Regions from separate parts of the Rhizobium gallicum bv. gallicum R602sp genome, predicted to be linked through region 2. Evidence: predicted binding sites of a transcription regulator. Region 2 holds the regulator's gene; each other region holds the start of a gene.
What was found. The regulator LexA, encoded in region 2, represses DNA repair genes until DNA is damaged. The targets are predictions, from matches to a motif close to TGTTCNNNNTGTGTTCNG.
Positions count from the first base shown of each region.

Region 1: RGR602_RS39685 (ATP-dependent helicase) is a predicted target of LexA. The motif match lies at 5,828-5,845, and genes of this name have one in related genera.
Region 3: RGR602_RS02165 (DNA recombination protein RmuC) is a predicted target of LexA. The motif match lies at 8,304-8,321, and genes of this name have one in related genera.

Region 1 covers NZ_CP006877.1:2,440,035-2,449,854, reverse strand. The annotation lists gene RGR602_RS12210 (AzlC family ABC transporter permease) at 1-58, opposite strand, end outside; gene RGR602_RS12205 (DUF2164 domain-containing protein) at 190-438, shown strand; gene pncA (bifunctional nicotinamidase/pyrazinamidase) at 442-1,068, opposite strand; gene RGR602_RS38285 (hypothetical protein) at 1,124-1,366, opposite strand; partial or broken gene RGR602_RS39695 (siderophore-interacting protein) at 1,480-1,572, opposite strand; partial or broken gene RGR602_RS39690 (hypothetical protein) at 1,631-1,687, opposite strand; gene RGR602_RS12190 (DUF488 domain-containing protein) at 1,822-2,223, shown strand; gene RGR602_RS12185 (hypothetical protein) at 2,299-2,646, shown strand; gene RGR602_RS39685 (ATP-dependent helicase) at 3,194-5,785, opposite strand; gene RGR602_RS12175 (efflux RND transporter periplasmic adaptor subunit) at 6,127-7,311, shown strand; gene RGR602_RS12170 (efflux RND transporter permease subunit) at 7,314-9,820, shown strand, end outside.
Region 2 covers NZ_CP006877.1:1,797,589-1,807,408, reverse strand. The annotation lists gene eno (phosphopyruvate hydratase) at 1-153, opposite strand, end outside; gene RGR602_RS09005 (methyl-accepting chemotaxis protein) at 595-2,439, shown strand; gene kdsA (3-deoxy-8-phosphooctulonate synthase) at 2,462-3,307, opposite strand; gene RGR602_RS08995 (VOC family protein) at 3,304-4,182, opposite strand; gene lexA (transcriptional repressor LexA) at 4,387-5,103, shown strand; gene RGR602_RS37020 (hypothetical protein) at 5,442-5,615, shown strand; gene gltA (citrate synthase) at 6,056-7,345, shown strand; gene lpxB (lipid-A-disaccharide synthase) at 7,371-8,546, opposite strand; gene RGR602_RS08965 (LpxI family protein) at 8,534-9,412, opposite strand; gene lpxA (acyl-ACP--UDP-N-acetylglucosamine O-acyltransferase) at 9,415-9,820, opposite strand, start outside.
Region 3 covers NZ_CP006877.1:421,910-431,729, forward strand. The annotation lists gene sppA (signal peptide peptidase SppA) at 1-574, opposite strand, end outside; gene lptC (LPS export ABC transporter periplasmic protein LptC) at 794-1,459, shown strand; gene RGR602_RS02135 (LptA/OstA family protein) at 1,474-2,079, shown strand; gene lptB (LPS export ABC transporter ATP-binding protein) at 2,119-2,907, shown strand; gene rpoN (RNA polymerase factor sigma-54) at 3,064-4,599, shown strand; gene hpf (ribosome hibernation-promoting factor, HPF/YfiA family) at 4,855-5,427, shown strand; gene ptsN (PTS IIA-like nitrogen regulatory protein PtsN) at 5,498-5,962, shown strand; gene RGR602_RS02160 (ribokinase) at 6,098-6,997, opposite strand; gene RGR602_RS02165 (DNA recombination protein RmuC) at 7,048-8,271, opposite strand; partial or broken gene RGR602_RS35265 (protoglobin domain-containing protein) at 8,479-8,971, shown strand; gene def (peptide deformylase) at 9,061-9,579, shown strand; gene RGR602_RS02185 (hypothetical protein) at 9,641-9,820, shown strand, end outside.

The DNA of each region.
Region 1 (9,820 bases), 640 kb from region 2:
ACGCCACGGCGACTGTGAAGCCGCCCCGCAGACCCTCGACGAATTCCGCGCGACTCATCGGCAGTTGTCCTCCTTCAAAAACGAACCTGCTCTATGTGCCCAGCGCCTCCGCCGCAATCGAATTTCCTTGATCGACCGATCGATTTCGCTGAACGGTGGAAATCTCTGACAATGGCAGGAGACGAGACGATGAAGCCGATAGACTTTTCCAAGGACGATAAGGCCGCGCTGATTGCGCGGGTCCAGCACTTCTTCGACAAGGAACTGGATCAGCCGGTCGGCCTGCTCAAGTCGGAACTGGTCCTCGACTTCTTCGCCAAGGAGATCGGCGCCGCCTATTACAAGCAGGGCCTACAGGATGCACATGCGGCGTTTCTGAAGCGTGCCGACGACCTTGCAGACGATATTTACGGGCTGGAGCAGGCGGCGCGGGACTGAGCCTCAGCCGGTGAGAGCCTTTTGGCTGTCGATGATCTCGATGCCGCGTGCGTGCATCTCGTCTATTGCGGCAGCCACCCCTTCCGGCGTGATGCCGCGGCTTGCATCTTCGATGAACCGGACCTTGATCCCGGGCATCATCTCCAGCGCATCGAGCGCCGAGAATTTGACGCAATAGTCTGTCGCCAGGCCGCAGACGTCGAGCTCTGTCACGCCCTGGTCTTCGAGGAAATCGGAAAGCCCGGTCGAGGCATCCCGGTCGTTGTCGCGGAAGGCGGAATAGCTGTCCACCAGCGGATTTTCGCCCTTTTGCTGGATGAGGTCGATCTCTTCGGATTTCAACGCCGGATGCAGTTCCGCGTCGAGGGTGTTCTTGACGCAGTGATCCGGCCACATCATCTGTGGCTTGCCGGAAAGCTCGCCCATTTCGAAAGGCTTCTTGCCCGGATGGGAGGAGGCAAAGCTTCCGTGGCCGGGTGGATGCCAGTCCTGCGAGGCGACGATCAGATCGTATTTGCCGCTGTCGATCAGCTTGTTTGCGACCGGCACCACCTGATCGCCGTGCGGCACCGGAAGATTGCCGCCCGGGCAAAAACCATTCTGAATATCGACCAGCAATAACGCTTTCATCAGGCGACTCCATACGTTTGCGGTGCAGCATGCCAAGCGGATATGCCGCTATCAACTAGTGGATTTGCAGGTGGTCAAGCGCAAGCTTTTTTTGGAGGAAGCGCGGATCGGCCGCGAGTGAGATGGCGCGACGCGGCCTGCCGCGCGCCGCCTCATCGGGTAACGCAGGCCCCAAGCCTATCCCAGCGGCACGGGCGGCGATGCAATGGCCATGTGTTTCGTGGAAGTCGGCCTGGCCGCGCTGCCGGTAGCCCGCCGCTTTGATCCAAGCTTTCGGATGCTGGCGCTCATCGACCATGATGGCCCCAGGGCGCTTGGCGGCGAGTGTTTCGCAAGCGATCCAGACATAGCCGTCGCCGGCGGGAGCGTGAGGCCACGCAAAGCCTGGTCGAGCTGATCCGTGGTACCGGCCGGTGCCCCGCCGCGATGAAGCCAGAGTGTCGTCAGCCTGGCCTTGCTTTCCAGCGCCTGCTCCTCTTCGGGGCCTGCAACCTCGGCGACCACGAGCGCATGGGCGAAAGCCGGTAGTTAGTTCCTCGAGGCGGCGGCCGATCGCGGGAAGGGCGGTCTCGTCGCCGACAAGCAGATACCAGTCGAAGTCGGTCGTGAGATTTTGCAATCCTTGTCTGTACGCCCGGACCGCGAGCGGATTGGACGCCAATCGGCTTATGCGCCCACGGGGCGTGTCTTGGCCGCTGGCGAAAACACGGCCGTCGCGCTAGATTTCTCGTCCGGCCAGGCGAGGAGACCACTATGGCAATCAGCATCGTGCAACTGGGCTCGCCACGAAGCAAGGATGAGGGCTTGCGCATCGGCACCGTGCGCCGCCCGCCGCGCGGCGTGCCGAAGGAGGAGTTTGCGAGCCGTGACTATTACGACGTCTGGCTGCCGATGCTGTCGCCGAGCCAGGAGCTGGTGGCCGAGGCCAAGGCAGCGCAGACCGAAGCCGAGTGGAACGCCTTTTCCCGCGCCTATCTCAAGGAAATGGCCGCACCCGACACCAGTCGGGTCCTCGACACGCTGGCCGCACTCTCGCACACCGCCAACTTCGCCGTCGGCTGCTACTGCGAAAACGAAAGCCGCTGCCACCGCAGCCTGCTGCGCGGGCTGCTTACGGAGCGTGGCGCGCAGCTCAGGGCGAAGGCCAGCGCCTAGAGGGCAGATGCGCTCTCTTGCCGATCCCGGTTATTTCTGCCTTGCTTGGCCACGAATAGCAGCCGGGAGCCAGCCATGACCGAGCCAGGGCCAGAAGAGAAGATCGACGCCACCTTCCGCAACGGCTCGCTGACGGCTGCGGGCATCATTCTCGGCTTTTCGCTGAGCTTCATCAGCCGCTGGGTCTCCAATCCGAACGACTGGAGCCGCATCGACATCCTGCCGATGCTGCTCCTGACCGTCGGCATCGGTCTGCAGGTGAAGGTCTTCGCCGATCTCTTGGCGCGGGATTCGCTGATTGCTGCCAAATACGACCGGGCGCGGCGGCTCTTCCTGATCGGATTGGGCATCGTCGCCATCGGCATCGCGATCGCGCTCGTCAACGATATTCTGGGGATGGGCAAGATGCCGATGCTGGGGTGAGCGGGCATGAATGCCCGCTCCACAAGACGTTCGGCACAGGCTTCTATCCGGCCGTCAGGTTTTGCTTGGGCGCAGCGCCGTCGCGTCGCCATCCGCATGGATGGTTGTAGAGGTCAGGTCCCAACAAGCTTGTTGCAAGCTGCCAGCGCAATGCCCGGATTGCTGAGAACGGCAATCACCAGAGACAGACCAATCACCGATAGTGAATAGCGTTTCATCTCAATCCTCCTATACCAGCCCGAAGGGAGTATGGGGGAGGGAGGGCGGAGGGGGAAGTCACGAATGGGTGAGCTGCTTGACGCCGATGTCGGAATGAGGCCCCAGCCCGTTCGAACAGCGTTTCGAGCTCTCGTCTGCAACGATTGCCGAATGCCGGATACATTCAACCGATGGATGTCGCAGGGATAGAGTGAAATCAAAGTTGCGTGTGACGAATCCGAGACGGCTTTTTCTTCAAGCAATGGGGCGGCATAAACGCGAAAAAAGCCGGCCGTGAATGTCAGGGTCAGACTTCTGACGAGGATGCCGCGCCGCGCAGGCCGGCTCGTCAAACCCGCTCGACAAACCCATCCAACACCCTCTTCTGCCCGGCCCGATCAAAATCGATCGTCAGCTTGTTGCCCTCGATCCCGGTAATGTTCCCATTGCCGAATTTCAGGTGGAAGACGCGGTCGCCCATCTGGAAGCGGGAGGGTTCGGTGGACGTGGATTTGGCGACGAGTTCGCCTTCGATGGTGCGGCCCTTGGGGCCGCTTTCGCCGTAGCCGATACGTTCGACCGCGTGGCCCGAGCGGGTGCCCCAATTGTCGCGGGTGGCGTCGGTCTTGTTGGCTTGGGCGCGTTTCCAGCCGGGGGTGGAATAGGAATTGGCGAAGGGGTCGGCCTTGTCGAAGCGCGACTGGCCGTAGCCGCCGCGGCCGTAACCGCCGTAGCTCTGCTCGACTTCGGCGACTTCGACATGGGTTTCCGGCAGTTCGTCGAGGAACCGCGAGGGGATGGTCGATTGCCAGAGGCCGTGGATCCGGCGGTTGGAGACGAACCAGATGTGGCAGCGGCGCTTGGCCCGGGTGATGCCGACATAGGCGAGGCGGCGCTCCTCCTCAAGCCCGGCGCGGCCGCTTTCGTCGAGCGAGCGCTGATGCGGGAAGAGGCCTTCTTCCCAGCCTGGCAGGAAGACAGTGTCGAATTCCAACCCCTTGGCCGAATGCAGTGTCATGATCGAGACGGCGTCGAGGTCTTCGTTCTGCTCGGCATCCATGACCAGCGCGACGTGCTCCAGGAAGCCACGCAACGACTCGAAGCTCTCCATCGAGCGGATGAGTTCCTTGAGGTTTTCCAGCCGGCCGGGCGCTTCCGCCGTCTTGTCGGCCTTCCACATGTCGGTGTAGCCGGACTCTTCAAGGATTTGCTCGGCAAGTTCGGTATGTGGAGTCGTTTCAAGCCTTTGCTGCCAGTTCCTGAAGCTATGCACCACGTCGAAGAGCGCCTTGCGCGCCTTCGGTTTCAGCTCGTCTGTTTCAATGATGTCGGCGGCTGCGGCGAGCATCGGAATGTCGCGGGCACGGGCGTAGTCGTGCAGCGCGCGCACGGTCGTGTCGCCAAGGCCGCGCTTCGGGGTGTTGATGATGCGCTCGAAGGCCAGGTCGTCGGCGGGCTGGGCGACGAGGCGGAAATAGGCCATGGCATCGCGGATTTCGAGGCGCTCGTAAAAGCGCGGGCCGCCGATGACGCGGTAGTTGAGGCCGAGCGTCACGAAGCGATCTTCGAATTCGCGCATCTGGAAGGAGGCGCGCACCAGGATCGCCATGTCGTTGAGGTTATGTTGCTTGCGCTGCAGGACCTCAATCTCCTCGCCGATGGCGCGGGCTTCCTCTTCGCTGTCCCAGGAGGCATGCACCTGCACCTTGGCGTCTTCCGGATCGACGCGGTCGGTGAACAGCGTCTTGCCGAGCCGGCCCTCGTTGTGCGCGATTAGATGCGCGGCGGCGCCGAGGATGTGTTCGGTCGAGCGGTAGTTGCGCTCCAGCTTGATGACCTTGGCACCCGGGAAATCTTTCTCGAAGCGCAGGATATTGTCCACTTCCGCGCCACGCCAGCCATAGATCGACTGGTCGTCGTCGCCGACGCAGCAGATGTTGATCGTGGTGTCTCTGATCTCCCCTCTTGTGGGGAAGATATCGGGCGAGCCGACAGAGGCGGGTGTACTCGCGCCGCTGTCGGAGGGGATATCGCCCTCTGCCCTGCCGGGCATTGCTCCCACGAGGGGGGAGGTCGACTTGCGGCTCGGCCGCTGCGCCAACAGCCGCAGCCACATGTACTGCGCAGTGTTGGTATCCTGGTATTCGTCGACGAGGATATAGCGGAAGCGCTGGTGGTATTCCTTGAGCAAATCCGGGTTTTTGCGGAAGATGGCAATGGGATGCATCAGCAGATCGCCAAAATCGCAGGCGTTCAAGGTCATCAATCGCGCCTGGTAGGCGAAGTAGAGTTCCCGGCCCTTGCCGTTGGCAAAAGCGCGGGCGTCGCCTTCGGGAATGTCGGCGGGGCTAAGGCCCTTGTTCTTCCACGTATCGATCATGCCGGCGAATTGCTTGGCCGGCCAGCGCTTGTCGTCGAGGCCCTCGGCCTGGATCAGCTGCTTGACGAGGCGCACGACGTCGTCGGTATCGAGGATGGTGAAATCGGACCGCAGGCTGACGAGCTCGGCGTGGCGGCGAAGCAGCTTGACGCCGATCGAGTGAAAGGTGCCGAGCCAGGGCATGCCTTCGACGGCGCCGCCGACGAGTAGCGCGATGCGTTCCTTCATTTCGCGCGCCGCCTTGTTGGTGAAGGTGACGGCGAGGATCTGCGAGGGAAAGGCGCGCCCGGTGCTCAAGATATGCGCGATGCGGGTCGTCAGCACGCGAGTCTTGCCAGTGCCGGCTCCCGCCAGCACAAGCACCGGGCCTTCCAGCGTTTCGACCGCTTCGGTCTGTTCGGGGTTCAGGCCTGCGAGGTAGTCCGGCCGCTTGCCGCCGTCGCGGGCAGCCATGGCGCGGGCGGCGATCCCTCCGGCTGCAGGGGCGGGCGCCTGCGGCTTGCGCGGCGCTTCGCCCGGTTCTTCGTCGAAGAAGGGGATATCGTCGAAACTATTGCTCATGGCGCGTAATGTAGTGATTCGGGATGGAAAGGCCAGAAAAGATGTTCTTGGTTCATTCCAGCGCCTCCAGGACGAATCCGACCGTTGCCGGCGCGGCGCATTTGGGGCGGCGGCAGATGCCCAAAGTAGCAATTGGCAATTCGAGCCGGAAATACGCCTCCGCTCAAGCAAAAGTGACCTGTTTTCGCAAGGATGGAGATTACAATTCTGTAATGACTGGCGCGTGCGCTTGATGGCCGCTTGTAAAGGGGCGATATTGCCGCAGTCAGGTGGGGAATATGTCTAAAGGCGCTCTTTTCGATCGTCCCAGGTCTGACCCCTTGGTCCCTCCGGAGACGTGAATGGCTTTTTGGAAGCAGTTTGTTCTTTCTCTTATCGTTATTGCGGCCGGCTTTGCCGGATGGATTTTTCTTGTGCCGGGTGCGGCTGATGTTTTGAGAAATGCCGGCGTCCCGGAAAACATTGTCGCCAAGGTGGCTCCTGCCGTGGAGTCCGGTGGCGGTGGGTCGGGGCAAGGCGAGGGCGCCCAGGGCGGCGGAGGACGCAATGGCGGCGGGCGCAACAGTGCCGTTCTAGTCGTGACCCAGGCCGTCGTGCAGGGCGTGGTCAACGACCGGCTGAACGCGATCGGCACAGGCGACGCGATCCGCTCGGTGGTGGTGACGCCCCAGGCAATGGGCACGATCCGTGAAATCCTCATCAAGTCCGGGGACAAGGTCAAGCAGGGTCAGGTGCTTGCCAAGCTCGACAGCGAGGAGCAGGTGATCGCCAAGGGGCAGGCCGAAGTGGCGCTGAAGAGTGCGATCGAGAAATCCAATCTCTATCACAACATCAAATCCAGCGTTGCGCGCATGGACGTATTCGATGCCGAGATTGCCGAGCAGGGCGCGCGGCTGCAGCTGCAGGCCGCCGAGCTCAATCTCACCCGGCGCAACATCGTGGCGCCGATCGATGGCATCGTCGGCATCGTCCCAGTCAACATCGGCGACAACGTGACCACCAGCACGCCGATCGTGACGCTCGACGACCGCTCGGAAATCCTGGTCGACTACTGGGTGCCGGAGCGCTTCGCCAATACGGTTTCCGTCGGCCAACCGGTCGAGGTAACGTCGGTCGCGCGGCCGGGGCAGGTGTTCACCGGAGTCGTCCAGGCAGTCGACAACCGCATCGACGCGGCCAGCCGGACGCTGCGCATCCGCGCCAAGATCGACAACCGCGCCGACGAGCTTCGCGCCGGCATGTCCTTCAATGTCAGCATGAAGTTCGCAGGCGAGAAATATCCTGCGGTCGATCCGGTTTCCGTTCAGTGGGATTCTCACGGCTCTTTCGTCTGGCAGGTGGTCGAGGCCAAGTCGCACAAGGTGCGCGTCAGCATCGTGCAACGCAATCCGGATTTCGTGCTCGTGAAAGCCGGCATCAAGGATGGGGACGCCATCGTGACGCAGGGTCTGCAGCGCGTCCGCGAGGGCGGGCCGGTGCGGACCGGCAATGAACTGGCATCGAACGACGGGGTCGCGACACAATGAACGTGACCGTCACCGAACTTCCAGAGAGAGCCTCCGGCAAGCAGACCTTTACGGCACTCTTCGTGCGGCGCCCGATCCTGGCGCTGGTTTTCAATACGCTGATGGTGGTGGCGGGTCTTGCTGCCTATGCCGGGGTCGAAGTGCGCGAACTGCCGGATGTCGACCGCCCGGTCGTGACCGTGCGCACCATGTTCGACGGCGCTGCACCGCAGACGATCGATCAAGAGCTGACGAAGGTCATCGAAGGCGCAGTTGCGCGCGTCAGCGGGCTGAAATCGATCTCCTCGCAATCGCAGTTCGGCCAAAGCCGGGTGACGCTGGAGTTTTCCGATACCGTCGATCTCGCCGTCGCCGCAAACGACGTGCGCGATGCGATCGGGCGCATCATGGAGCAGCTTCCGGACGATGCCGACGCCCCGCAGATCGTCAAGGCGGATGCGGATTCACAGCCGATCATGCGTCTTGCGGTCACCTCGACCAAGCTCAACATGGATGACCTGACGCTCCTCGTCGAAAACGAGATCGTCGACCGGCTGGCCTCCGTCGATGGCGTTGCCGATGTCGAGCAATATGGCGACCAGGAAAAGATCTTTCGGGTCGATGTCGATCAGGGGGCTCTTGCAAGCCGCGGGCTGACGGTCGGCGATCTGACGGAGGCGCTCGACAACTCCGCCCTCGACGTTCCTGCCGGATCGCTGAAGAGCACGACACAGGACATCGTGGTGCGCGCCACGGCGAGCCTGCAGAAGCCGGAGGATTTCGCCAATGTCATCCTGCAGGACCGCGTGCGTCTCGGCGATGTCGCGACGGTGACGCTCGGGCCGCGCGACGGCGATACGGCGCTGCGATCCAATGGCAAGCGCGGCATCGGCCTCGGCGTCATCCGCCAGGCGCAATCGAATACGCTCAATATTTCGAGCGGCATCAAGACGGTGGTCGAGCAGCTTTCGAAGACGCTGCCGGAAGGCACGAAGATCGCGATCACCAGCGACGACGCCGTGTTCATCCAGGGAGCGATCCACGAGGTTGTGCTGGCGCTGATCCTCGCCGGCGTCATCGTCACCGGCGTCATCTACCTCTTCCTGCGAGACTGGCGGGCAACCTTGATCCCCGCAGTCAGCATGCCGGTGGCTTTGATCGGCACGCTGACTGCGATCTATCTCGTGGGCTTTTCGATCAATATCCTGACGCTGCTCGCCATCGTCCTGGCGACAGGTCTGGTCGTCGACGATGCGATCGTGGTGCTCGAGAACATCGTGCGCCGGCGCGCCGAAGGCATGGGGCCGCGGGCGGCCGCCGTCCTCGGCACGCGCGAGGTCTTCTTCGCAGTCATCGCGACCACGGCAACTCTTGCCGCCGTCTTCATTCCGCTGTCATTCCTGCCGGGGCAGGTGGGCGGTCTCTTCCGGGAGTTCGGCTTCGTGCTGGCCTTCTCGGTCGGTCTGTCGTCGATCGTCGCGTTGACGCTTTGTCCGATGCTCGCCTCGCGCATGCTGACGAAGCCGATGCTGGAGGATCATGGCGCGCTCGGCCACTTCGGCGAGGCGTTTGCGCGCGTCTATCAATGGAGCCTGCAGCGTTGCCTCAACGCGCCCCTGGTCGTCATTGTCGCGTCGGTTTTATTTGCCGGGGCGGCGCTTGTCGCCTTCTCGACCGTCAAGAGCGAGCTTACGCCGAACGAGGACCGCGCCATGGTGATGATGCGGCTCACCGCGCCGCAGGGATCGAGCCTCGAATATACGCGCGACAAGCTGCAGCTCGTCGAAGAATACCTGCAGCCGCTGGTCGACCGCAGCGACATCAGGAACGTCTTTTCGATCTCCGGCCAGGGCGGCTCGGCCAATAGCGGCTTCATGGTGCTGACGCTGGCACCCTGGGGCGAGCGCGACCGCACGCAGGCGGAGATCGTCCAGGACATCAACCGGGCGGCATCGCGAGTTCCCGCTCTTCGCGGCAATGCGATATCTTCGAACAGCCTGCGCATTCGCGGCGCCGGCAGCGGCCTGCAGATGGCGCTCGTCGGCAATGACTACGACCGCCTGACGACTGCCGCCGTCGAGCTGGTAGAGGCGCTGAATGCGACCGGGCGGTATGATACGCCGCGCCTGACCAACGAGCCGACGCAGGCGCAGGTCTCCGTCACGATCGACCGCGAGCGGGCTTCCGATCTCGGCATCGATATCACCGGGCTTTCGACGGCGATGCAGTCGCTGCTCGAGGGACGCTCCGTCGTCGACGTCTTCGTCAATGGCGATGCCTATCCGGTTCTGCTCACGTCGACCATGCGGCCGATCGATGATCCGACGGATCTCGAAAACGTCTTCCTGAAGACCGGCGAGGGCAAGATCGTACCGATGTCGGTCATCGCTTCGATGAAGGAAGGCGCGGTTGCGCCGCAGCTGAACCGTGAATCGCAACTCGCATCCGTCGCGATCACGGCAGGCCTCAAGGAGGGCATGTCGCTCGGCGATGCCGTCAAGCAGGTGACGGAACTTGCCGAGCCGATCCT
Region 2 (9,820 bases):
AACTTCGACGGCCTCATGCGCACCGGTCGAGGCGCCGGACGGCACAGCCGCACGGCCCATGCTGCCGTCTTCGAGATAGACATCGACTTCAACGGTCGGATTGCCACGGCTGTCGAGAATCTCGCGGGCGATAATGTCGGTAATTGCAGTCATGATCTCTTCCTGCTCGGTGGGTGATTAATCGTTCGAAGCCTGTTTAATCGAAGGCACGCAAATTACAATGCCACACCGACGACACACGGCATGGTATGGCCTATAGCCCGAATATGTCAGGCTTTTGAAGAAGCCGCTCGCACCCCATCGATCCCTGTCGCGAGCTTGCTCCGGCTTTTCGGAACCTCAGGTTTTGAAATGATACCCGGTCACTTTCGATCTGGTTGTAAATTTATCGGTCAGTAACCAATCAATATTATAATTAATACTCAGTGAGGAAATACTGCCCCGCTTCCCGGCAAGTAGTATTGCATGATGCGCTTCCTCGTGCGGTCCAAATCCGCTTGGTTATACGGATCTCACGATTTCAGGTCCCTCGAAAATTCCAGAATAATTTCAAACGAACAGCATCTGTTCGCTATTCACTTCATGGGGCGCAGGATGAAACTCAATATTGCACGCAGCCTTGCTATTTTCGCGATGGTCGTCGCCGCGGGATTGATCGCTTCGATCGGCATACAGAATTATGCCTTCAATAAGCTGCGGGTGAACGGCGAGATGTACAAACAAATCATCTACGGCAAGGATCTCGTCGCCGATATACTGCCGCCGCCCCTCTACCTCGTTGAGTCTTACATGCTTGCGCTCGAAGCGGTGCAGCGCCCCGGCGTTGCCAAGAATAACGTCGACCGCATAGAAAATGTCCTGAAGCCCGCCTACGAGGACCGCCGCAAATATTGGCTGGCGACCGCGCTCAGCTCGGACCTCAAGCAGAAGCTCTTGAACGATGTCCTTGTCAAAGGCGAGGTGTTTTGGAAGGTGATGCGGGAGGAACTCGCTCCGGCCATTGTCAAGAATGACTCCGCAGTCATTCCGGCGTCCTTCGAAAAGCTTGCGACGAATTTCCATATCCATGAAAACGCCGTCAACGAACTCGTCGGTATGGCGAACACCTTCCTGGCGTCCGCTGAAAAGGACGCCGCCGAACAGACACGCATCCTTTCGGCTATCACGCTCGCGGCTGCCGCAGTCTCGCTCTGCCTGCTTCTTGGCGGCCTTTACGTCTTCCGCCGCCGCGCCATCGTGCCGATCTCGGCGATGCGCGACTATATGGCGATCCTTGCCGGCGGCGACTATTCGAAGGATGTGCCCTTCAGCCGGCGTGCCGACGAGATCGGGGAGATGGCGCGCGCCGTCACCGTCTTCCGCGAATCCGCCGAAGAGCGGAACAATATCCGTGCCCGCCAGGATGCCGAACGTCAGGCCCAAGCACAGCGCGATGCGGCGCTTGCCGCTGCCAATGCAGACGAGGAAGCCATCCGCGAGGGCGTCATCGCCAGCCTGAGCCGCGGCCTGGAACGGCTCTCCGGCGGCGATCTCACGGTCCAGCTTAGCGAGCCTTTCGACGCAGCCTACGAGAAGCTGCGCGAGCAGTTCAATTCGAGCGTCCGCACGCTTTGTGAAGCGATGAAGGAAATCTCGATCGTGACGAATGTAGTAAGGAGCGGCTCCGGCGAAATCGCATCGAGCACAAACGATCTGGCCCGGCGAACCGAACATCAAGCCGCCTCGCTGGAGCAGGCGGCCTCGGCGCTCGACCAGATCACGGTCACCGTCAAGAACTCGTCGGTACGGGCCAAAGAAGCCAACGTGATGATGACGGCGACAAAGGAAAGCGCCAGCTATTCGGCAACCGTCGTGCACGAGGCGGTCGCTGCGATGGAGGAGATCGAGACATCATCTGCACAGATCGGCGAGATCATCAACGTCATCGACGAAATCGCCTTCCAGACCAACCTGCTCGCGCTCAATGCCGGCGTGGAAGCCGCCCGCGCCGGCGAGGCCGGAAAGGGTTTTGCGGTGGTTGCACAGGAAGTGCGCGACCTTGCCAGCCGCTCCGCCAATCTGGCAAAGGAAATCAAGCAGCTGATCGAGACGTCTTCCAGCCAGGTTTCGGCCGGCGTTGCCTTGGTCAACCGCACCGGTGAAGCGCTCGGCAATATCGATCAGCAGGTTCTGAAGGTGACCGCGTTGATCGAGTCGATCGTGCGTTCCTCTGCCGAACAAACGACCGCTCTCCTGGAAGTCAACGCCGCCGTCAACACTATGGACAGCGTCACGCAGCAGAACGCGGCGATGGTTGAACAGACAAATGCCGCCTGCCGCGAACTCGGTGACGAGGCGATACACCTCAATCACCTGCTGGCCCGCTTCCTTCTCGATGACGTAACGACGTCCGCCGCAACGCGGTCGTACTCAAGCCAAAGGATGGCGCTCGCCGGTTGACGGCGGGCACCTTCGGCCAGGATCACTCCGCCTTGGCGACGGCGTCGAGGGCCAACAGCTTTTCCAGAAGCCGCGGCATGTCGTTCAAGTACACCATATTGGGGCCGTCGCAGGGGGCATTGTCCGGATCCTGGTGGGTCTCGATGAAGACACCTGCAACTCCGACCGCAACCGCCGCCCGCGCCAGCGTCTCGACGAACTGGCGCTCCCCGCCCGACGTCGTGCCCTGGCCACCTGGCTGTTGTACGGAATGGGTCGCATCGAAAATGACCGGAGCCCCCATGGCCGCCATGATCGGCAGCGAGCGCATGTCCGAGACCAGCGTATTGTAACCGAAGGACGCGCCACGCTCACAAAGCAGAACGTTCGGGTTGCCGCTCTGATTTAGCTTGGCGAGAACATTCTTCATGTCCCAGGGAGCGAGAAACTGGCCCTTCTTGACATTGATGACACGGCCGGTCTTCGCGGCTGCCACAAGCAGGTCCGTCTGACGGGAGAGGAAGGCCGGGATCTGCAGAACGTCCACGACCTCGGCGACCAGCGCGCATTGCTCTTCCGAATGGATATCTGTCAGAACCGGAATGCCGAGTTCCTTCTTGAGGTCGGCGAAGACTTTCAAGCCCTTCTCTAGACCGATACCGCGTTTGCTCGACAGCGAAGAGCGGTTCGCCTTGTCGAAGGAGGTCTTGTAGACGAGCCCGATGCCAAGCTTGCCGCAAAGCTCCTTGAGCGTGCCAGCAACCATGAAGGCATGGTCGCGGCTCTCCATTTCGCATGCGCCGGCGATCAGCGACAGCCTGCCACTGTTGGAAAATACGACGCGGCCGGCACCTTCGCCGACTGCGACTTCGGAATTCGTATTGCTCATCGGGTCTCCTCGAAGGCGAAGATCGCGCCTTGGCCGGGCGCAGGCTTCACCAGGACTCTGTTGTTCTTGCGTGTATAGGGCATCCCGTTATCAGCCAAAAGCGCTTCTGTCACGGCAAGATCGGTGGTGCGGAAAACGATAGCGCTGCCTCTCAGACCCTTATCCACGGTTAACGGCACCGAATCGAAATAAGCCTCCACCCCTTCCGGCGACAGCAGACTGATCCTGACATTCGCTGCCGCGATCGCCACGCCAAACGGTGTCCGCTCAATTTCTGTCGTAGACACGGCCAACTGAAGGAACGAGCCGAAGGCTTCAGGCTCGGGCGCGCTTAGCACCATCTCCGAGATACCGGTTGCACCGTTCGCGTGCTTTTCTAACGCGCTCCGATCGGCCGGAGAGGCGTTGATGCGCTGGCAGTCAAACAGGAAGAAATCCGGCGCCCGAAGATCGGCGGCAAACGCAAGCTTGAAAGTGCCTGTCGATTGCGACCCGTCCGGCATCTTGATCAGGCGCGAAAACTCCAGCATGGCGCCGCCGCTCTTTCTCGCACGCACGAAATGAGCATGATCGGCGTCCGCGTCGTCCGTGCTGAATGCTGCCGCAGAGAATCCGTCATTGCCGCACCGGAAACGAAAGGCCTGGTCGCGCGCCACAAACACGTTTCCGTGCCGCACTGATTCTTCACATTCTTTCGCACTCGCGACGCCAAGCGGCTCGAGGTAGGTCTTGTCGGCGAAAAAAACGCAAGCATTCACTGTGCCGAAAGGATGACGGCCCTCGGCGGCAACCGTGAACCCCAGTCGTCCCAGCCGCTCCCGCGCGAGATCGATGTTGGTGACCGGTAGAACAAGATGATCCAACGGATGCTGCATGGCGCCAGGTCTCCATTTCCTGTGCTGAAGATGTGTGCCGCTACGTGGTCAATGCAAGCTGAAAGCGATGATCCGGCAAACAAAGTTTCCGAAAATGACCGGTATTGGGACGAAGTTTTACGAAAATTTAGGTACTTGCGGAACACATATGGAACATATAGTGTCTGTTCTGGCTTTGTTTCACGAATTTGGGGTTAAACTTCGATGCTGACACGCAAACAACAGGAGCTTCTCCTCTTCATTCATGAGCGTATGAAGGAATCCGGCGTTCCGCCATCCTTCGACGAAATGAAGGATGCACTGGATCTCGCGTCCAAATCCGGCATCCACCGGCTGATTACCGCTCTGGAAGAGCGCGGTTTCATTCGTCGCCTACCGAACCGCGCCCGCGCGCTTGAAGTGATCAAGCTGCCGGAAGCCTACAGCCCGAGCATGCAGCCCCGCCGCGGCTTTTCGCCGAGCGTCATCGAGGGCAGCCTCGGCAAGCCGCAGCCTGCTGCCGCCGCGCCGAAGCCGGCGAACGAAGACAATAACAGCTCTATTTCGGTTCCCGTCATGGGCCGCATTGCGGCAGGCGTGCCGATCTCGGCGATCCAGAACAACACGCACGACATCAACGTTCCGGCCGATATGCTCGGCTCCGGCGAACACTATGCGCTTGAGGTCAAGGGCGATTCGATGATCGATGCTGGCATCTTCGATGGCGACACGGTCATCATCCGCAACACCAGCACCGCCAATCCCGGCGACATTGTCGTGGCACTGGTCGATGACGAGGAAGCGACGCTGAAGCGGTTCCGCCGCAAGGGTGCGTCCATCGCGCTTGAAGCGGCGAACCCGGCCTACGAAACGCGCATCTTTGGACCGGATCGCGTGAAGGTTCAGGGTAAGCTCGTCGGCCTTATCCGCCGCTACCATTGACTGGCAGCGCGTCGCCGGCAAAGGCGCCGGCGCGCCAAGCTCTACGGGCAATCGAGTTTCTCGAAGGCAGTTGTTCAAAGCACGGTTCGACGGCGCCGGTTTTCCGCGAGGTTTCATCCGCGAAATGCACTGCGCCATTGGCAGGCGCCGAACCGCAACCTTGCCCGCGTGACGGACGATGTCCGCGGCATCGCAAGCCGGGCGTGGCACCGTTTCGCATCGCATTGCTTACCTCTTCCTGCTGCCGCGATGAAAAGTTTGCATCCCCCGTCTTTTCGCGGGTCGCAGCGCGCCTCACGGCTGCGATCGGTCAAAGCCAAAGCGCTGAGCATGGCCATATGATCGAAGAAGGCGGCGAAAGATTCGTGCCGGACGCAAACCAGATCGCCGCCCAAGCTCGAAAAAACCGTCGCAATGCGCAGGCGCGTGCCCTGAGCGGCTCCTTCGCTCGCCATTTGCAGGCCGAAAGCCGGTATGCATCCACAATGACTGATCTGTGGCTATTGGGGTGAACGGTGGCTATTGACGGGCGAGCGCTGTCCTGTTGCCGAAGGCTCCTTCCCGCATTCCAAAAGCGCAAGCCGGGAAGCTCGCAAACTGCTTGTCCGCGACATCTACAGAAGCGGAAATGCGCAGCTCAGCCGTTTTCAACTCCGGCATGCACCCAGCATGCCGACAGCCTATGAATACAACCAGAATGCAGCCCTGAGGGCGTTTCAGCAACAATAATCGATTGAAAAAAGACCAAAAAATTGGATTGCAAAAAGCCGAATTAAATCATTGGCTTCCGCTATGCGCCTCCGGCATCGCAGGAGTGTCCAAAAGTTGATACTGCGATGCACAAAATGGCGCCACGGTAACTTGGCATTGGCGCTCTGATCATATAGCTATCGGAGAGGACGCTTAACCCTATGGCGCTTTTATGGCGCCGCCGCCAGTTTGGAGGATCAGCATGACGGATCAAAGCGCAACAATCAAAATCGGCGACAAAACCGCCAATCTTTCCGTGAAAAGCGGAACGATCGGTCCGGACGTCATCGATATTGGTGCACTCTATAAAAACACCGGTTCCTTCACGTACGATCCTGGTTTCACCTCGACCGCTTCCTGTGAATCGAAGATCACCTATATCGACGGCGATGAAGGCATTCTGCTGCATCGCGGCTACCCGATCGAACAGCTTGCTGAACATGGCGACTTCCTGGAAGTCTGCTATCTACTGCTTTACGGCGAATTGCCGACGGCTGCCCAGAAGAAGGACTTCGACTACCGCGTCACGCATCACACCATGGTGCACGAGCAGATGTCTCGCTTCTTCACCGGCTTCCGCCGCGACGCCCATCCGATGGCCGTCATGTGCGGCTGTGTCGGCGCTCTGTCTGCCTTCTACCACGACTCGACAGACATCACCGATCCGCATCAGCGCATGGTCGCAAGCCTACGCATGATCGCCAAGATGCCGACTATCGCGGCCATGGCCTACAAGTACTATATCGGCCAGCCCTTCGTTTATCCGAAGAACGATCTCGACTACGCCTCGAACTTCCTGCGCATGTGCTTCGCGGTCCCGTGCGAAGAATATGTCGTGAACCCGGTCCTCTCGCGCGCCATGGACCGTATCTTCATCCTGCACGCCGATCACGAGCAGAACGCCTCGACCTCGACAGTTCGTCTCGCCGGCTCTTCGGGCGCCAACCCGTTCGCATGCATCGCGGCCGGCATTGCCTGCCTTTGGGGCCCGGCTCATGGCGGTGCCAACGAGGCGGCGCTCAACATGCTTTCGGAAATCGGCTCGGTCGAGCGCATTCCGGAATATATTGCCCGCGCCAAGGACAAGAATGACCCGTTCCGCCTGATGGGCTTCGGTCACCGTGTCTACAAGAACTACGATCCGCGCGCCAAGATCATGCAGAAGACGACGCATGAGGTCCTCGCCGAACTCGGTCACAAGGACGATCCGCTTCTCGAAGTCGCGATGGAGCTGGAACGCATCGCGCTGACCGACGAATACTTCATCGAAAAGAAGCTCTACCCGAACATCGACTTCTATTCCGGCATCACGCTGAAGGCGCTGGGCTTCCCCACGACGATGTTTACGGTGCTCTTTGCGTTGGCCCGTACGGTTGGCTGGATCGCCCAGTGGAACGAGATGATCGAGGATCCACAGCAGCGCATCGGCCGCCCGCGCCAGCTCTATATCGGCGAACCGCTGCGCGACTACGTTCCGGTTTCGAAGCGCTAAGCCGCTTCCGCCCGAAAAAACCCGGTCAGAGACGGCCGGGTTTTTTCCTGTCCAGAATGTCGAGAACGATATCCGCCGCTTTCTCGCCCGGCGGCTTTTCCGTCTGCATGCGCTGCCAGACAAGGTCGAAACCTTCGAGCATTGCGCGCCGCTGGAGCGTGTCGCTGGAAAGGCGTTCCATCCAGCGCGCCAAACTCGCGCCACGAACGACCTCGTTGATATATTCGGGGACGACGGCATAGTCGGCGATCAGATTCGGGATTGCTCCTGTCCACGTCTTGATGCGCCGCGTCATCATCGTGATGATCCAGTCTGTCTTATAGACTGAGACTGTCGGCACGCCTGTAAGTGCAAGCTCGAGGATGACAGTCCCCGAGGCAGCCATTGCCGCATCGGCCTCCGCGAAAGCTCGCCATTTCTGTTCATTGCCAATCAGGATCTCCGGTTTCGTTTCCCAGTCCTCCACGAGGTTGCGAACCATCGATTCCCTGCGGCTGACGGTCGGCATGAGAAACCGCATTGTGCCACCGCGGGCGACGAGCTCATTGACGGCATCGCGAAAATAGGGAAGCAGCTTTGTGATCTCCGACGAGCGCGAGCCCGGGAGCAGCATGATCGTTTTCCGGCCCTCGCCGACGGTCCTGAGCTTTTCTGCCCGGCCGCGCCTGGCGGCAATCAGGTCCGCATCCGCCGTCAACCTGTGGCCGACATAGGTCGTCTGCGGTCCGCCGAGCTGCTCCATCACCGCGGGCTCGAACGGCAGAACGGCCAGCACATGGTCGACATAACCGAGCATCTGCTGGGCGCGATATTCCTTCCACGCCCAAACGCTGGGACAGACATAATTGACGACCGGGAGTTCCGGCAGGGCTTCGCGAACACGTTTGGCAACGCGATGGGTAAAATCCGGGCTGTCGATGATGAAAAGAATATCGGGCTTTGCCGCAACGATTGCAGCCGTCGTCTGCCTGATGCGGGCGACAAGCTTCGGCAATTTTCCAAGCACCTGTGTGATGCCCATAATCGAAAGCTCGGAGAAGTCGAAGAGCGACTTCAGCCCCTGTGCCTCCAGCGCGTCGCCGCCGACGCCGACAAGTTCAATCCCGGCATGCCTGCGCTTCAGTGCAGCCACGAGATCGGCGCCGAGAAGGTCTCCGGAAACCTCGCCTACCACGATCGCGATCTTCATCACAGCCCCCATGACGGCAGGCCGCGATCGAGCCCGCAGACAAAAAGCCCGGCTTCGTCGGCTGCCTTGATCACAGCCTGGCGATCCAGCACGAGAGCACGTCCCGCCTCGATTGCAATTCCCGCCAAACCCGCCGCCTTGGCATTCGTCACCGTGGAGAGGCCGATCGACGGAAGGTCGGCGCGGACATCCTGCTGCGGCTTGCAGAGCTTGACCAGCACGCCACGGCGGCGCGGCGATATACGCCCGGCGCCACGCAGCGATGCGACGCGCTCAAGCATTCCGTCGGTCCCTTCGGCGCCTTCGAGCGCCACGATGCGTCCGCCGACGGAGACTGCGCCCTGCCCGACATCGAGCGCACCAAGCGCTTCGGCGGCTGCTGCCGCCTTCAGGATATCGATCTTGTCGTCATTCCCCGGCGACATGGCGCCGATCGGCCCGACAGCCGCCAGCAGGTCGGGGGCAATATCCTGCGCGCCGACGACCCGCCGACCGTCGTCTTCGATGAGCTTGATGACCATCTGCAACACGGTATCGTCGCCGCCCGAAAGCAGCGTACGCACCACACCCGGCATCTTTGCCACCGTCCGCCAGGTTGGCCTCACTTCCCGCCATTCGGGGCGACGGCGAACGCCGCCAGACATGACGACGCGGGTGATGTTGTTGCGCTTGAAAATATCTGCCAGCGCCGACAAATCACCGACGCCGATGACTGCGTGGTCATAGTCCTCCCATGACCGGTCAAGTTCGCCCTTCAGCGAAATCACGAATGGATCCTCGCCGGCTGCCCGCGCCGCCTCGGCGACATAAGACGGCAGAAGACCGTTTCCCGCAATGATCGCCAGACGGCCTTTGTCGGTATCATCGGCGGGAGACAAGGTCAGCCTTTCTGTCCTCGCGTCGGCGATGACAGCGCGCGGTCGCTTTCCGCGGCAATGAAATCGAGGATTTGCATCACCGGCTCGCAATCGGCATATTCGTCCCGGATCGCTGCCGCATTGTCGCGGATCGAACCTGATCCCTCAAAAATCGCCTTGTAAGCGCGGCGCACCGTATGAATGACAGCGCGATCAATCCCGGCCCGCGTCATGCCGACAACGTTGAGACCGCCCAGTAAACCGGGATTTCCATTGAGCATCCCATACGGAATGACATCGTAGCTGACAGCCGAAAGGCCGCCGACGAAGGCCTGGCGGCCGACGCGCGTGAATTGATGCACGGCCGATCCGCCGCCGAGAATGACCCGATCCTCGATCGTCACATGCCCGGCGAGCATGACATTGTTC
Region 3 (9,820 bases), 1.4 Mb from region 2:
TATTGTTGATCATGGTTTTGGCTTCCTCACTGGCAGCATGGAAAGGCGATGGCTCTGCCTTCAGCGGCGACGACTTGATCTCCTGCAGCGAGACGCCGAGCTTGTCGAGCAGCGGTTGGATCTGCGGATACTGAAAGATCACGCCGATCGATCCGGTGAGCGAACTTTCTCCGGCAATGATCGTATCGCCCGCGGCAGCAATCATATAGCCCGCGGAAGCGGCAAGCGTCCGGATATCGGAGACGACGGGCTTCTTCGCCGCAATCGCCCGGATCGCTTTGAATATTTTTTCGCCGCCAAAGGTCGTGCCGCCCGGCGAAGAAATGGAGACGATGACGCCTTTGACGCGGTCGTTTTCTTCGATCTTCTTCAGCCTCTCGAGCAACTCGTCGTCGTCGGTTATGAGCCCGGAAATTGTCACATGGGCGATGTGCGGCCGCTGCGTGGCGATGTCGCCTGCGACGAATTGGTAAAGAGCAAAGCCGAGCGCGACCAAGAGCACCACCGCCGCAATACGCCAGAAGCCGAGTTTGCGGCGAAGCCTGCGGCGATCCGCGATCGTCGAACTGTCCATAAGGTCCTCCAGAGCCGGCGCGCCGGCTTCATGCAACATGGCATCAGATAAGGCGGCATTCCTTCTTCGGAAATGCCGATTTACCTCGTTTTCATGCCTTATTTGCTAGTTGCAGAAAAAAATCCATATTGGCAAGCTAGTGTAATAATGCGAAACGATCTGTGATCGGTCGATGTAGTCCCTATATAGGGTTGCCGATCAACAGACACGGACATGTTAATGCTCAACACATTGAACAGCAGCGGGAAGCCTGCCTTTGCCAGGCCTGGAGGGAGCGCCTATGCGGCTGCCCTGTTCCATTCTGCACGTGTCCGCCGCCTGAAGATATTGCTGCCTGTCGCTGCCGTCATCATTTCGCTTGCCTTCATTGCAGTCTCGATGGTCCGGGCTTACCTGCCCGAGAATCTCAAGATCGAGGGTGCCAAGATCGAAAACGGCAAGATCGTCATGGAAAAGCCGGCGATCGCCGGGCGCAATGCCGACGGCATCAACTATTCGATGCTTGCTGAGCGCGCGTTGCAAGACATCAAGAATCCGAACCTTATCACGCTCGAAACGATCAAGGCTGCGGTGCCGGTCAACGATGATCTGATCGCCCGCGTTGAGGCTGCCACGGCCGATTATGACCGATCCACGGACAACCTTGCGCTGAGGGACCCGTTCACGATTTTGCTGAGCAACGGTCTGACGGCGAAATTCCAATCTGCCAAGCTCGATATCAAGGGCGGCAAGATGACGACAGATGATCCTATCGAGATTCAAAAAGACGGCGCTTCGATTGTTGCGCAGTCGCTCAAGATGACGGATAAGGGGCGCGTGATCACATTCGAGGGGAATGTTCGCATGAATGTCGATCCATCCGTCATCCGTAAACAGGGCACCTAACAGCCGGGTCACTCATGACAATAGATTGTCACTTTTCACTTCGTAAGTCTGGCATAACACTTGGCGGCAGCGCCCTGGGGCTTTTACTGATGGCAGGGGCGGCCTTTGCGCAGGCGACGACCAGCCAGATGGATGGCCTGAAGCTCGACAGCAATCAACCGATCCAGATCGAAAGCGACAAGCTCGAGATTCACGATCAGGACCACAAGGCCGACTTCACCGGCAATGTGAAGGTCGTTCAGGGGAAGACGACCCTGCAGGCCGGTCACATGACGGTCTTTTACAAGGCACAGGGCGGCGACGCCCAACCCAACGGCGCAAAGGCCGACGCCGGAGCGGCGTCCATCTCATCGGGCAATGCCGACATCGACCGTATCATCGTCACCGATAAGGTTTTCCTGAGTTCCGGCACGCAGACAGCGACCGCCGACAACGGCTCCTTCGACATGGCCCAACAGCTCTTCGTCCTGAAGGGTGAAAAGGTTGTGCTGTCGGATGGGCCGAACGTCTTCACGGGCTGCCAGCTTACGGTTCATATGCAGACCGGACAGGCGCAACTGGATAGCTGCGGGGGGCGCGTCCAGATTCAGCTTGATCCGAAATCCCAGAAAAAGAACTGAGACCGGCCGCCCGACGTGAAATTATTCTCGCTTTCAACCATGTTCGGCCGGGCCGGGCCGCAATCTGCCGCGGACTCTGCCGCCGGCGGAGACAAAAGCCGTTACCACGGCACGCTGATTGCACGCGGCCTGACGAAGACCTATAGCACGCGGCGTGTCGTCAATGGCGTTTCGCTGGTTGTCAGGCGCGGCGAAGCTGTCGGCCTTCTGGGTCCAAACGGTGCCGGCAAGACGACCTGTTTTTACATGATCACCGGCCTCGTGCCGGTGGACGAAGGCACAATCGAGATCGACGGCAACGACGTAACGACGATGCCGATGTATCGCCGGTCGCGCCTCGGCGTCGGATACCTGCCGCAAGAGGCCTCGATCTTCCGCGGCCTGACGGTCGAAGAGAATATCCGCGCCGTGCTCGAAGTGCACGAGAAGGACAAGACCGAGCGGGAAAAGAAGCTCGATGAGCTTCTGGAGGAATTCCATATCTCCAAGCTGCGAAAATCGGCGGCGGTCGCATTGTCGGGCGGTGAGCGCCGGCGTCTGGAAATCGCTCGCGCGCTCGCAACCGATCCGACCTTCATGCTGCTTGACGAGCCATTTGCGGGCGTCGATCCGATTTCGGTCGCTGACATCCAGAACCTCGTCCACCATCTGACTGCGCGCGGCATCGGCGTTTTGATCACCGATCACAATGTGCGCGAGACGCTCGGCCTCATCGATCGGGCCTATATCATCCATGCCGGCGAAGTGCTGACGCATGGGCGCGCGAACGACATCGTCAACAATCCGGAAGTGCGACGGCTCTATCTTGGCGATAAATTCAGCCTTTGATAGGATCGAAGGCGACGGAAATTCACCTTCCTGTCATACTTGCGCTTGACCAAATAGAATAAAAAAGCAATTTTTGGGCCAAGTTGGATTTCCGCGGCCCGAACTCTGCTCGATCGCGGTTTCCCGGAGGAATTGAACGGGAGTTTCGCGTCCGCTATGGCCCTGTCTGCCAATCTTTTCCTGCGACAGAACCAGTCCCTGGTGATGACGCCGCAACTGATGCAATCCATCCAGTTGCTGCAGATGACGCATTTCGAGCTTGTCCAGTTTATTGCGCAGGAAGTCGAGAAGAACCCATTGCTCGAATTTCCGTCAGATGACGCGGAAACGGGCAGTGATAACGATGCACAGGATGAGCCGTACGGGCGTCAGGCCGACGAGGATGACCGCACCGAGGCGCTTTCCGGGGACTGCTATGACAACGGCAATGACGGCAGCGCCAGCCGGCTGAGCGAAGAGCTGGACGTCAATTATGCAAATGTCTTCCAGGATGACGGGGTCCCGCCACGGGCCGATGCGCCGGAGCTGATCAGCCAGTGGAAGTCGATGCCGGGGGGCGGCGACGGAGAGAATTACGATCTCGATGATTTTGTTGCAGGCCAGGTCTCGCTCAGGGATCACCTTGCGCAGCAGATTCCATTCATCCTGCCGGATGCGGGAGACCGGCTGATCGCGCAGCAGTTGATCGACCAGCTCGACGAGGCGGGTTACCTGCAGAGCGACCCTGCCGACATCGGCGAAAGACTAGGTAGCGATCCTGCGGCCGCGGAACGTGTTCTTGGCGAATTGCAGACCCTTGATCCGCCTGGGGTTTTTGCTCGCAGCCTGGCCGAATGCCTGTCGATCCAGCTGAAGCAGAAAGACCGCTTCGATCCCGCCATGCAGGCCCTCGTTTCCAACCTCGAATTGCTGGCACGGCGCGACTTCGCGACGCTCAAGCGGCTTTGCGGCGTGGACGAGGAAGACCTGCTTGATATGCTCGCAGAGATTCGCCAGCTGAACCCGAAACCCGGCAGCTGCTTTGAAACCAGCGTTTGCGAAGCGATCATGCCGGATGTCGTCGTACGTTCGTCACCAGATGGGAGCTGGCTGGTGGAGTTGAACCCTGATACGCTCCCGCGCGTGCTCGTCAATCAGTCCTATTTCGCCCATGTTACAAAGAACGGCGGCGACTACACGTTCCTGTCTGAATGCCTTCAGAGCGCCAACTGGCTCACCCGCAGCCTCGATCAGCGTGCGAAGACGATCATGAAGGTCGCAAGCGAGATTGTCCGCCAGCAGGATGCCTTCCTGATGCATGGCGTCGATCACCTGCGCCCGCTGAATCTGAAGACGGTTGCCGATGCCATCAAGATGCACGAGTCGACCGTCAGCCGCGTCACCTCAAACAAGTACATTCTGACCCCACGCGGCCTTTTTGAACTCAAATATTTCTTCACGGTGTCGATCAGCGCGGTGGAGGGCGGCGATAGTCATTCGGCTGAGGCCGTTCGCCACAGGATACGCTCCCTGATCATGCAGGAAAGTACGGATGCGGTCCTCTCCGACGATGATATTGTCGACATGCTGAAGAAGGATGGCATTGATCTGGCTCGCCGTACGGTCGCAAAATACCGCGAGGCGATGAATATCGCGTCCTCCGTCCAGCGGCGGCGCGAGAAGCGGGCATTGGCGAAGGTTGCGGGCTTTTGACAGTCGAGCTAAATCAACCCTTGCCTGCATATCCTAATCAGCGCGGCGGCACACCCGTTGACATTTCGGCAGTCTGCCGCTAGAAGCCCGCCGCAACTGGCGCTGCAAACAGCGTTTGGACTTATCCCCATCATCCTCAGGGCGATTGAAGCACACGACTTAAGCCGATATTGCTTGAGTTTGCGTGAAGTGCTTGGATGAGGTCTGGCCTTGGCGTAAACTGGTACCGCAAACCACTATAAGAAGGGAAACTCCATGAGTGTGCGTGTATCCGGTAAACATATGGAAATTGGGGACTCGTTCCGTCAAAGGATCGAGGACCAAATGGACATGGCCATCACGAAATACTTCGACGGGGGATATTCCGGTCAGGTGATTGTGGAGAAATCGAGTTCGCGGTTCTCTGCGGATTGCAAGCTCCATCTTGATAGCGGGGTGGTGCTGCATGCGGCAGGTGAAGCGATGGACCCGCAGCTTGCATTCGATGCCGCTTCGGAGCGCATCGAAAAGCGTCTCCGCCGCTACAAGCGCAAGCTCAAAGATCATCATGCCGGAAACCATCTGAATGGTACGGAAGTCGCCTATACGGTCATGGACGCTGTCCCGGATCATGAAGACGAGGTCCCCGACGATTTCGCACCGGTAATTGTTGCCGAGAGCACGAAGCAGTTGAAGACCATGTCCGTTGCGACCGCCGTCATGGCGCTCGATATGACGGATGAGCCACTGCTTTTGTTCCGCAGTCCGGGCACGGAAAATTTGAACATCGTTTACCGCAGGCATGACGGTAATATTGGCTGGATCGACGCCGCCAATATCAAGAGCTGACATCCGGGCGATGAGCGGTAGCCACGCCGCTCTCCCAATCATCCGGTTTCGGCGACAGAAGGAAAAAGAAATGGCATTGGCAGATCTGCTGCACCAAGATGCGATCATTCCCGCCCTAAAGGTAAATTCGAAGAAACAGTTGCTTCAGGAATTGGCGGCAAAGGCCTCCAAGATCACCGGCCTTTCCGAGCGGGAAATTTTCGACGTCGTTCTGCAGCGCGAGCGTCTCGGCTCGACGGGCGTCGGCAATGGCATCGCCATTCCGCACGGCAAGCTCGCAAGCGTCCGCTCGATTGTCGGCGTCTTCGCACGGCTGGAAAGTCCGGTCGATTTCGAAGCGCTGGACGACCAGCCGGTCGACCTGGTGTTTCTGCTTCTCGCCCCGGAAGGGGCGGGTGCCGACCATCTTAAGGCGTTGTCGCGCATTGCCCGCGTGCTTCGCGATCACGATCTCGTCGCGAAGCTGCGTGCCACAGATTCCGCATCGGCGATCTACGCTTTCCTCAATGAAGAGCAAGCATCGAACGCTGCCTGAGCCGCAGACGATCATCTAAAATGAAAAGAGGCGCCCGGTTGTCGGACGCCTCTTTTCATGTGTGAAGACTTGTGCCTCAAAACTCTTCCCAGTTGTCCTGAACAACGGCGGCCGAACCGTGCGACTGTTGTGAGGCTATATCTTGTTTGCGACTTCGGCGGACAAGGGAATGGATGGCTGTGCTCCGGCCTTGAGGCAGGCAAGCGAGCCGGCGACGGCGGCCCGGCGGAGCGAAGCCTCGAAATCGAAGCCTTCATCGAGGCTTGCGGCAAAGTAGCCGCAGAATGTATCGCCCGCCCCGACGGTATCCACCGGCTCGATCTTCAGTCCTTTCGCTCGTGTAACGACGCCATCCCGGATTGCGATCACGCCGTCGGCGCCGAGCGTCACGATCAAGGTCTGCCCAGTCTCTCCGTGCAGGCGCCTCAACGCCGTTTCGCGATCGGCCGGGTTCATGTTGTCCTGGCCAGCAAGGCGCTCGAACTCCGTCTCGTTGGCGATGACGATATCGGCGAGACGTCCAAGCCGCGGGGCGTCGGCAATGAGCGGGGCGAGGTTGAGGACGGTCGTGACGCCCTTGACCTTGGCTGCGGCCAGCGCACGCTCGACTGCCGGTGCAGGCACCTCGAACTGCAGCATCAGGGTATCGCCCTTGCTCATGGCGCCGATCGCCGCATCGGCATCCTCGGCCGCGATGGTCCCGTTTGCGCCCGGCACGACGGCGATCATGTTCTCGCCGTCTCCACCAACAAGGATCAGCGCCGTACCGGTGGGGCCATCAACACGCTTGACGCCTGCAAGGTTGATGCCCGCCTGATCGAGAAGCGCCAGCGCCGGTGCAGCGAATTCATCCTTGCCGACTGCGCCCACCATATGGACCACGCAGCCGGCGCGTCGCGCGGCTAATGCCTGGTTGGCTCCCTTGCCGCCCGCCGCCGTGGCAAAGCCGTTTCCGGCCACCGTTTCGCCGGGCTTTGGCAGGCGATCGGTCGTGGCGATGAGGTCCATGTTGATGGAGCCGAAAACTGTGATCATAAAGGGTGTCCTGTCATGCTTCTCATGGCGACGGACACTGCCCGATGGGTTCACTCTTCGTCAACCACCCTGAGTTTGAGAAGGCCGGTGCGGCTTTCGACCGACTTCGCCGGAGGTCCGCTTTCACGTTCCTCCTTGAGCGCCTCTGCGCCCTCGAATTCCAGCGCTTCGATTTTTGCGCCGCGTTTGGAGAGTTTGTCAGTGGACGTGATGATCTGATCAACATCCCGCTGTGCCTGGGAAAAATGCGTCTGGAGTTTGCGCACGCGTTCATCGAGCCGCCCGAGATCATCCATCAGGATCGCGACCTCGCCCTGGATGACGTGCGCCTGCGCCTGCATGCGCTGATCCTTCAATACGGCCTGGATGACCTGGATCGACAGCATCAGCAGCGAAGGCGAAACAATGACGATGCGGGAACGATGCGCTTTCTGGACGACCGGCTCGAAATTCTCATGAATTTCAGCGAAGATCGATTCCGAAGGAACGAAGAGAAAAGCCGTATCCTGCGTCTCACCCTGGATAAGATACTTCTCCGATATATCGCGGACATGGATTTCCATATCGCGGCGGAATTGCTGCGAGGCAAGCTTGGTTGCGTCCTGCGTGCCCGCGTCGCGAATGGCATTCCAGGCTTCGAGAGGAAACTTGGCATCGATGACGAGCGGCGGTGCACCGTTCGGCATGCGCACGGTGCAGTCCGGCCGCGATCCGTTTGAAAGCGTTTGCTGGAAAGCATAGGTGCCCATCGGCAGACCGTCGGCGACGATGGTCTCCATACGCGACTGGCCGAAGGCGCCGCGCGTTTGCTTGTTGGAGAGGATAGCCTGAAGCCCGACGACATCCTTCGCCAGCGTCTGGATATTGTTTTGAGCGACATCGATGACAGCGAGCCGCTCCTGCAGGCGCTGAAGGTTCTCATGCGTCGATTTCGTCTGTTCGCTGATCGTCGTGCTGACACGCTGCGACATTCCGTCGAGGCGCTGACCGATTGCCTGGTTGAGTTCGGCCTGACGCGTCCCGAAGACCTCAGCCATGGTCGAAATGCGTCCCTGCATCTCGGCCTGAATCTTCAGGAGCTCGGCCATGCGGGCATCGGCTTGCGCGGCCCGGATCGCTGCCTCCTCATCCTGTTCGCGCCGCAGGTTGCTGTTCCTGACCAGTAGGAACATGAGCACCACGACAACAAGAGCGACAGCGCCACCGGCAAGCGCGAGGATGGTCGGGCTGAGCCCGGCGATCGAAATTGTCAGCGATTCGGTAACATTGTTCATTCGCGCACAATAACAAACCCGCCGGCGATGGCTAGATCAAAACGTGAACAGATCCACAGCGCGATTTCGTGGGCAAAGTGCTAAGGCACTGCGGCACGAAGCTCCTGAAGATCGCCGTCCGATCTTAACGAATAGTCAACTATATTTTCGAATTGTCGTTTCTGAGAAGACTTCTATCGCACCATGCGCCAGGACAGAAATCAGAGTATGACCGCTCAGCAATTCGAAAACGCACTCAAGCAGCGCCTTGATTTCATCGGACTCGACAGCGAGGGGAGAAAGACGATACGCGAACTGCGTCCGGTCATCGGCGAACTGATCGGCGGCGCGCTGGACAAGTTTTATGGCAAGATCGCCAGGACGCCCGCAGTGGCCGGCTCCTTTTCCGACAAGACGCGTGTCGGCCACGCCAAGAAACGCCAGGAGGGTCACTGGGCGAACCTTGCCTGCGGCAATTTCGACGAGAGCTTCGTGAACGGCGTCACCGCCGTCGGCAGGGCGCATGCCCGCACTGGCCTTGAACCGCGCTGGTATCGGCGGTTATGCGATCGTCATGGCAGAACTTGTCAAAGGCGTCATGGAAAAGCAGTGGCCGTCACGGTTCGGCCATCAAAACGGCAAGGCGCTTGCCGAGAAGCTCGCCTCGGTCATCAAGGCCCCTATGCTCGACATGGTCTATTCAATTTCTGTCTATCTCGATGCCGCAAATTCGGCAGGGCTGCGCAAAAAAGCACTTTCCGGAGTTTCAGGATAATTCCCTAGCTGGAAAAGATAGGTTATGGGATCGCGATGACCATCAAGCCACTTATCATTCTTCCAGACCCCGTCCTCCGCCAGGTTTCCAAACCGATCGAGCGGGTCGATGCCGATCTCAAGCGTCTTGCCGACGATATGCTGGAAACGATGTATGACGCACCGGGCATTGGCCTGGCGGCAATCCAGGTCGGCGTGCCGCGCCGGATACTGGTGATCGACGTTTCGCGGGAGGGCGAGGAAAAGCAGCCGCAGGTCTTTATCAATCCGAAGATCGTCAAATCTTCCGACGAGCGATCGGTCTACGAAGAGGGCTGCCTTTCCATTCCGGACTATTATGCCGAGGTCGAGCGTCCGGCGACCGTCAGCGTCGAATATCTCGACCGTGACGGCAAGGAGCACACCGTTGAGGCCGACGGCCTCCTCGCCACTTGCCTTCAGCACGAGATCGACCATCTGAACGGCGTACTCTTCATCGATTATATATCGCGGCTGAAGCGGGAAATGGTGATCAAGAAGTTCACGAAGGCGGCGAAGTCGGCGAAGGCGCTCTGAGTTGCGTTGAACTATGGACGCAGCGCGCCTGATATCGCTGATTTCGTAAGGGAGGTGCCGTATGGGCGGTCTTCTGATCCGGGATATTTCCGATGCGAAACGGAACATCGCCGTGCGTGCCGAGCGAAGGGGTGGCAGCCTTTCCGACGAAGCCAGGCGCCTTGTGCAAAAAGGCATGATCGCCGAAGGATCTGTTGCAAATGATGACGATCTAACGGCATGGGACAGTCTGCGTTCGATC